Regions from separate parts of the Desulfococcus sp. genome, predicted to be linked through region 1. Evidence: riboswitches for the same ligand, from Rfam matches in the RefSeq annotation. Region 1 holds a riboswitch; the other holds the start of a gene.
What was found. A riboswitch is a leader RNA that binds a small molecule or an ion and turns the genes downstream of it on or off. The one in region 1 is predicted to bind cobalamin.

Region 2: linked by a shared signal. The riboswitch ahead of AB7S84_RS14555 (TonB-dependent receptor) and the one ahead of thiC (phosphomethylpyrimidine synthase ThiC) in region 1 are both predicted to bind cobalamin.

The regions. Positions count from the first base shown of each region.
Region 1 is NZ_JBFXGG010000024.1:10,202-14,396, reverse strand. It holds gene cobT (nicotinate-nucleotide--dimethylbenzimidazole phosphoribosyltransferase) at 1-703, opposite strand, end outside; gene thiC (phosphomethylpyrimidine synthase ThiC) at 803-2,122, opposite strand; cobalamin riboswitch at 2,210-2,460, opposite strand; gene AB7S84_RS06910 (hypothetical protein) at 2,529-2,978, opposite strand; gene AB7S84_RS06905 (FmdB family zinc ribbon protein) at 3,040-3,222, opposite strand; gene AB7S84_RS06900 (4Fe-4S dicluster domain-containing protein) at 3,225-4,195, opposite strand, start outside.
Region 2 is NZ_JBFXGG010000111.1:453-4,647, forward strand. It holds partial or broken gene AB7S84_RS14550 (hypothetical protein) at 1-254, opposite strand, end outside; gene AB7S84_RS14555 (TonB-dependent receptor) at 317-2,353, opposite strand; cobalamin riboswitch at 2,458-2,640, opposite strand; TPP riboswitch at 2,789-2,894, shown strand; gene thiC (phosphomethylpyrimidine synthase ThiC) at 2,951-4,195, shown strand, end outside.

The DNA.
Region 1 (4,195 bases):
CCACAGGGTCCTTGGGATCGGGCCGGTGCAGCGCGAGACCCTTTTCGATGGCCGCGATCTTTTTCCGGAGTCCGTCATCGTCGATTCCGGTTCCCCGACCGGTCAACTCCGGCACGGGAATGTTCGAATAGGCCGCGATGATGGCGGTGGAGGGCGAGGTGTTGCCGATGCCCATGTCCCCCGTGCCGATAAGATGCACCGGACCTTCGGCCGTCAGTTCGTCGACGATTTCGATGCCGGCCTCGATGCTGCGGACAGCCTCCTCCCGTGTCATGGCCGGCACCGCGGCGAAGTTGGCCGTGCCTTTTCGGACCTTTTTGTGGTAAATAGGTAAATCCGGCGCGAAATCCCAGTCAACCCCCAGATCCGCCACCCGGACTTCCGCTCCGGCATGGCGGGCCAGGACACTGACGGACGCACCGCCGCCCACGAAATTGTAGACCATTTGGGGGGTCACCTTTTGGGGGAAACGGCTTACGCCCTCGGCGCAGATCCCATGGTCTCCGGCGCAGGTGATCACAATCTTCCTGTCGAGACGAACGTCGATCGTACCGAAAATGCCGGCCAGACGAGCCCCCACCTCCTCCAGGATGCCAAGGCTCCCCGCCGGGCGGGCCTGGTTTCTGAGCCGCTCTCTGGCGGCGCCGTATGCATCGGCGTTGGGCGCCGTGATGCGTTGAATCGTATGTTCCAGTAGTCTCATGCCTGTTTCTCCGTTCTTCATTGGTGGTGTTGATCACACATCCGCATATCCTGTGGGAAAAGGAACCGGCGTGCAGCGTTGGTGTTCGGGGCGTCGTTCTCACAGCGACAGCGAAATCTTGTCTCCCCTGATATCCTTTTCGAAAAGCGACAGGCCCCGTTCCATGGCGCAGAAATTCCCGCACATGGTGCAGGTTTTTTCGTTTTCCGGACTCCGGCTTTTTCGAATCTCCTCGGCGCGGTCCGGGAACATCAGCAACCTGAGCTGATCTTCCCAGCGGGTGTCCCGACGGGCCAGGGAGACCTGCTTCTCCTGCTCCCGGCGTTTGGGGTATTTGGCAACGTCGCCGATGTGGACCGCCAGGCGCGTGATCCGGACCCCTTCCCGGACGTCGGCCTCGTTGGGCAGGGCCAGATGCTCGGCCGGGGTGATGTAACATATAAGATCGGCGCCGTGCCGGGCGGCGTTTGCCGCTCCGATGGCCGCGGTGACGTGGTCGTAGCCGGCCCCGCAGTCGGCGGGCAGTGGTCCCAGGACATAGTAGGGTGCGTTGCCGCTCATCCGTTTTTCCAGCATGATGTTGCCCGCGATCTCGTCCAGGGGCACATGCCCCGGTCCCTCGACCATCATCTGACAGCCCATCTCGCGTCCCAGCTCGGCCAGTTCGCAGTTGATGATCATCTCCGCCATCTGGGCCCGGTCGTGGCTGTCGTGGATGGCGCCGGCCCGGATCCCGTTGCCCAGGGAGAGGACGGCGTCGTACTTTTTCATCAGGGCGCAGACCCGGTCGAATTGCTCGTAGAGGGGGTTTTCCTTCTGGTTGTATTCCATCCACGAGACCATGAAGGTGCCGCCCTTGGAAACCAGCCCGCCGTATCGGAAGCCCTGTTTTTTGAGACGTTCGATACTGAATTGATTGATACCGCAGTGGATGGCCATGAAGGAGATGCCGTCGGCCAGCTGCCGTTCGATGAGTTCGAAGAGATATTCGGGGTCCAGCTTGTTGGGATTCCGGTACTTACGGGCCGCCTCGCAGAAGGCCTGGTAAAGGGGAACGTTGCCCACCGGCAGATCGCAATCGGCCAGGACGGCCCGGCGTACCGCGTCGAGATCGCCGCCGGCCGACAGCTCCATCAGGGTGTCGGCACCTTCTTCCTGGACCGCCCGGGCTTTTTTGACTTCCAGGTCGATGTCGCAGATATCCGAGGATGTGCCGATGGAACCGTTCACTTTGGTTCTCAAGCCCGATCCGATCCCCACCACCCGCTGGTGCTTTCGCTGAGGGTGGTGGGCGATGACGACCTCGCCCAGGGCCACCTGTCGCCGGATATCTCCGGGTTCGCTGTTTTCATTTCGGGCGACAATCTCCATCTGTGGGGTCACGACCCCTTCTCTGGCCAGTTCGATCTGTGTCTTCATTTGTGTGCTCCCATCAATCTGGTGTTTTCCTCAAAAAAAAAACCGTGTCACAGGGAAACACCCTGTGACACGGTTTTGTGGACGATATACCGTGTGGTTGTTGCGGCAGGTCTTCTGACTTGCGGATCATCAGACGCCCGGACAACGGTTTCGATCAGCCTTATCGTAAATCGTTATCTGAACGTTCCTACCCTCGGCCGCGCCTTCCCGATCCTCTCGGATCAGTGACATTTTGCAGCCTCGGTTCCCGCTTACAGCGCTGGTCCAGCGTCACGGAATTTCACCGTGTTCCCTATTATCCCTCGAAAAAGAGGGCACCGGCAACAAACGTGAGAACAGATTTTGTTCTTCATACAGGATTATCGCTAAAATGCAAGCCTGAAATTTTCCCTTGTCGGCAAGGGGGTCAGGCCCGCGGAGCAATCCATACCTGTTTCATCACCAGGAAAACGCTTCCTGCAAGCACCAGGCCCATCATGGAGGACAGGTGGGCGATGTCGATGAACAGCGTGAAACCGGGTGAAAAGCCGACATCGGGCAGGTTCTTGAGCACCCGGAAAACCCCGGTGGTGGTGATGCAGCAAATCAGGATCAGGCGGACTCGGGCGGCGCCTGTCAAACGGTATCGTTTTCGTCGCTCAAGCAAATAGTCCAGGCCGATATAGGCGAAGAAGGCCAGCAGAAGAATCGCCCCGAGGTAGTGGAGGCGGTGGGTCAGGTAGAAGTCCGCCAACCACCCCAGGCCGGGGATGTCGGCGATATGGTAGCGTTTGAAGATGGGCATCTGGGCGAGACCCGTGAGACCCATAAAGAACAGCATGGTTATGTATATGGCTTTGATGCGGTGGTACCTCATGAAGATGATTCCTTGGATGAAAACGGTTCCGGGCGGCGACCGCCGCCGGTGCTCAGCGGGCTCAGGTGAAGCGTCCGCCGAGGGCGGGGAACAGGGTGGTCGAAATGCCTGTCTTTTTCTCGACTTTTTCGACCTCTCTGCTCCGGCATTTGGGGCAGGCGATGTCTGGAACTGCATTGTCATCTGCCGTCCGAATTTCAAAATATTGATGGCATATCCGGCATTTGTAGTTGTTTATCGCCATGTTCAGTGCTCCTCGGGCGTCGCATGTGCGTCATTCCGTGACGCGCGGATTTCTGTCGAGGGATCTTTCGAGGCAGGAGGGTTTTTCCCTTTGCCGAAAAATTTGAGCAAAGCGCCTGCAACCCCTGCCAGCGGGGCGACGAGCATAGCCCCGGCCAGGTGGTCGGCATCGGCCATCATGTCGGGGACCGCTTCAAAATGGGGTTTTCCAGGTCCCTGCTGTAAGGCCCGGTTCAATTCTGCAAAGGGTACCGGGGAGACATACAGGGTGTTGGTGCCGCCGTTTTCCGCCTCCCCGTATACATACCCGTTGATCTCCCGGGCAATGGCCCGAGCCTCCCGGACGATATCGGCCCGCGGTCCGATTTTCTGAACGTCCTCCGGACATGCCGTGATGCAGGCCGGCATCTCGCCTTCGGCCATCCGTTGGTGGCAGCGATGGCATTTGTACATGACGCCGTTTCCGGCATAGGCCGGCAGGAGATCGAGGTAGAGGCCGACGCCCGTCTGCCGTTGGGGAATGTTCCACGGACAGACGACCTGACATTTCTTCCCGCCGAGGCAGATGTCCGGCGCAATCACCGTGGTGCCGTTTTTGAGCTTCCGGGCGGCCCCCCATGGGCAGAGATTCGCGCACGGCGGGTTCTGGCAGTGCATGCAGCGCCGAGGAATCGTGAGGGTGGTCGTCTCGCCGTTTACCGTCACCTCCGCCGTCTGGATAAAAAGCCAGTTGTAGGGCGTCAGCCGGTCTCTTACCTCGCGGTTTTCGGACCAGTCTTCGATCCTGACGCTGCCGGGAACCATTTTCGGGAACGGCTTTCGAGGTTCCGGAAACGCAGCGCTGTTGGCATCCCGACAGGCTTCGACACACGCCTCGCACCCGATGCATTTCCGGATATCGATAAGGGTTGCCAACTCATCGGGGGTCGCGCCCCTGACGGCCGACGGCAGGGAAAAGGATCCGACCGTCGATA
Region 2 (4,195 bases), on a different contig from region 1:
TTCCTGTGGGCGCTGACGGTGATATCGGAGGCGAGGGTCGGCAGCAGGTCGCTCCGGACCGTGCGGAACCCGCCCACCGGATCGACCGATACGATGGCGTGGGCGGCGCTGCTGTAATCCGCGGCCACCGTTGCCACCACGGCGGTCTCGGTGACCGCCGCCGTCGCCGTGCCGGATACGCCCGGGGCGGCCAGGGCGAACAGGATCCCCGTCGCTGCCCATGAGATTGTGTTGATCCATAATTCTTTTTTCATGTTTCCGTTTCCTCCTGTTGGATATGGGAGATGGGACGAGATGTGAAGATCCATCCCCCTTTTTAAAAATCGTATTTGACTGTGGCGGTGAAGGATCGGCCGGGCAGGGGATAGCCGTTGAAATCTTCATGGAGGTCGTCACCCAGGTTCCGGCCTTCCAGCGTGAGCTTCACCGAACGATATCGGTAGGAGATGCCGGCGTTGATCTCTTCCTTGTCGTCGGCTTTTCTCAGATTGGCCGTGTCGTAGTACATATCCTTCTCGACGACGTATTCGCCGAACAACGTCAACCCCTCATACGTGGCCTCCAGACGAGCCAGGTAGGCGGACTCGAACCGGCCCGGAAGATTTTTACCGTCGAAAGCCGGGATATCGCTCCGGTTTTTCGGGTCCTGCCAGGTGGCGTTCAGGATCAGGCGGCAGAAGCGGTGAAGGTCGACGGCGGCGGCGGCTTCCACGCCCTGGATCAGGGCGCCGGAGATGTTGACGGACCTGCCGATGCCCCGGGCGTCATAGACCCGGGTGATCAGGTCGTCCACGTCGTTTCTGAACCAGGCGGTGGAGAGGGAGAGCCGGGAAAGCCAGGGGCGATCCCATTGCCACAGCCCTGCCAGGCCGATGTCCAGGTTGATCCCCTTCTCTTCCTGAAGGTCGGGGTTGCCGATAAAAAAGCCGCGATCGCCGAAGAGCTCGAAAAACGAGGGGACGCGGAAATACCGCCCCAGATTGCCGGTGAGGGTGAGCCACGAAAGCGGCGCGTATTTGAGCCCGACCTGAGGGCTGAAATAGCTCTCATCGCGCGTTTGTGATTCGACGCCGGCCTCCTCGTCAAGATCGTCTGAAATCCAGGTATATCGGCATGCCGGTGTAACGATGAGACGCTCGCCGAGCAGGAAGAGGCTGTCCTGCAGGCCCAGGGACAGGGTGGTTCTCCGATTGTCCGCTGGGTTCTTCTGTTTCCCGAGGCGGTCTTCGATTTCGTAGGTTTCCCGCTGGAAGCCGGCGGAAAGGATGGCGGCGTGGCCCTCGGGAAGCCATTCCGCGAAGAGGTCCGCCCCCAGCTTCCGGGTGGTGTAGGTGTTGTACTGGGACCCCAGGCCGATATCGCCGTTCCGGTCGTCGTAGTCCTCGGCTTTCCAGGTATACGACACCTGGGTGCCGGTGTTGAGATGGAGCGGGCCGAGATCGTTGGCGGTGAGTTTGAGGGTGGTGATGTTCCGTTCGGTATCCAGGGCGGCCTTGGTATCCGGACTGTTGTCCCGGCTCGGCAGCTCCTGGTCTTTTTTGAACCACTGATTGATAAGATCGATCCGGGTCTCGCCGGTCAGCTCGACGCCGGCTTTGGTCAGCAGGTTGTACTGCTTCACCTGGGCGTTGTTTCGCTTCTCCCAGCGGTCGTCGGCGGGGTTCCACTCCGTCTGTTTGTCGTTCAGGATATCGAAATCATTGTCCGAGGCCAGCATATCGGCGGAGACGAGAAGATCCCAGCGGTCCTGCCCGGCGTTGAGAAATCCGGCCAGGTTTCGGGTGTTGAAAGCGCCGTATCCAGCAAGGAGGTCGGCCTTGAAGCCTTCTTGGGGCCGCTGGGTTTGAATGTTGACTACGCCGCCGATGGAGGCCTGGCTGAAATTGACGGGGGTTGTCCCCCGGTAGACCTCGACGGCGTATACATCAGAAAGGGAGATGTTGCCGAGGTCGACACCCCCGCCCGAGGCGTCGTTGAGCAGGATGCCGTCGAGAAAGACCATGACCTGGTCGTCGGCGGAGCCCCGGAGGGAAACCGAGGAGAAACTGCCGAGCCCGCCGGATTGGCGAACCTGAACCCCCACCTCCGTTTCGATGACCTCGGCGAGGCTCACGGTTCGTCCCTCAAAGGCTTCCCGGGTAATCCGGGAATAGCCGGCGGCGGTCGTTTCGAGATCCACATCGCCGGTCTGGAACGCCGTCGGGGTTTTTTCAGCCGTCACGACGACGTCTTCCAGTTTCAGGGCGTTTTCGCCGGAGTTGTCCGGCGCGGCATTTTCCGCCTGTGCGAAGGCGGGGAAGATGGGCAACAGACCATACAAGAGGATGGACAGCGATACGGTCAAGATGTGCATAATGGCTCCTGAAGGCAAAAAAAATCCCCGGACCGAAAATGATCGATCCGGGGATGTCCCTTTTTTGTCCTCAGAATCCGGGCAAAACTCTGGTCCACGGAGTTTCGCGCATCTCGTTTCAGGCAGGTCTTCTGACTCTCGGATCATCCTACCGGCCGCACCTTCCCGGCCTTTCGGCCAGTGGCATATTGCGGCTTTCGTCCCCGATCACAGCGGCGGGCCCGTCCCCGAATTCCACGGGGTTCCCTGTTCGGCTCAATAATGAGCACCTGATCGATATTGCCGCAGCATAAAGAGAAGAATCCACAAAGTCAAGCGAAAAAAATCGCCGCCGGTTGCGCCACGGCATCGTGTTTTCGCCTGACGTTGTCGCGAGTTGTCGAATCATCGCTTGACGCGGAAGGCGTAAGGGGTTAAATTCCCGAAAAGTTGATCATAGTGGTCTGGGGTGTCTTCGGACTGAGAATTTCACGACCGTGAAATAACCCTTTGAACCTGATCCGGTTGATACCGGCGTAGGGAACGGACCGAGCAATTGCAAGACCTGCCGCTGCTTCCGGTGCCGTATCCCGCGAAAAAATTCTCCGGAAGGAACTCATGGAAAAAACACAAATGGAACGGGCCCGCGAGGGCCAGGTCACGGATATCGTCGCCGTCGCCGCGAAAGATGCCGGCATTTCCCCTGAAACGCTGCGTGAACGGGTGGCCGAGGGAACGGCGATCGTCTGCCACAACAACCGCCGTCGGAACGGCCGGCCCCTGGCGGTGGGCAAGGGGATTCGCACCCGGGTCAACGCCAATATCGGCACCAGCCGGGACGACACCCACATCGATCAGGAACTGGCAAAGGCACGGGCCGCCGCGGCCGCGGGTGCCGACGCCATCATGGATTTGTCGACCGGCGGCCCCATCGACGAGATCCGGCGGGCCATTATCGCGGAAACCGACCTCTGTATCGGCTCCGTGCCGCTGTACCAGGCTGCGTGCGATGCCGTGGTGAATCAGGGCAAACCCATTGTCGAGATGACCGTCGACGAGATCTTCGCCGGCATCGAGCGTCATCTCGAGGACGGCGTCGATTTCATTACCGTGCACTGCGGCGTGACCCGGGCGAGTCTCGACTGCATGGACCGGGAGGGCCGGATCATGGACGTCGTCTCCCGGGGCGGTTCGTTCACCTGTGCATGGATGACGCATAACCGGGCGGAAAACCCGCTGTACGAATATTTCGATCGCCTCCTGGAACTGGTGCGGCCTTATGACGCGACCCTCTCCCTGGGCGACGGGTTTCGTCCCGGATGCATTGAGGACGCCACCGACCGCGCCCAGGTCCAGGAACTGCTGACTCTCGGGGAGCTCACCCAGCGCGCCTGGGATGCCGGCATCCAGGTGATGATCGAGGGCCCCGGCCACATGCCCATCGACCAGATCGAGGCCAACATCCGGCTGCAGAAGCAGATCTGCCACGGTGCGCCGTTTTATGTCCTGGGCCCCCTGGTGACGGATGTCGCGCCCGGATACGATCACATCTCCTGCGCCATCGGCGGGGCAATCGCCGCGGGTGCGGGGGCGGACTTCCTCTGTTACGTGACCCCCAGCGAACACCTCTGCCTGCCCACCGCAGCGGATGTCCACGCCGGGGTGATGGCGGCCAGGCTGGCGGGGCATGCGGCCGACATCGTCAAGAACATCCCGGGCGCCCGGGAATGGGACGCGGCAATGTCCAGGGCCAGAAGGGCCCTCGACTGGGAAAAACAGTTCGCCCTGGCCATCGACCCGCCCCTGGCCCGGAAGCGGCGCGGCGAAACCACGGCCGCCGATGCCCACGGGGCCTGCACCATG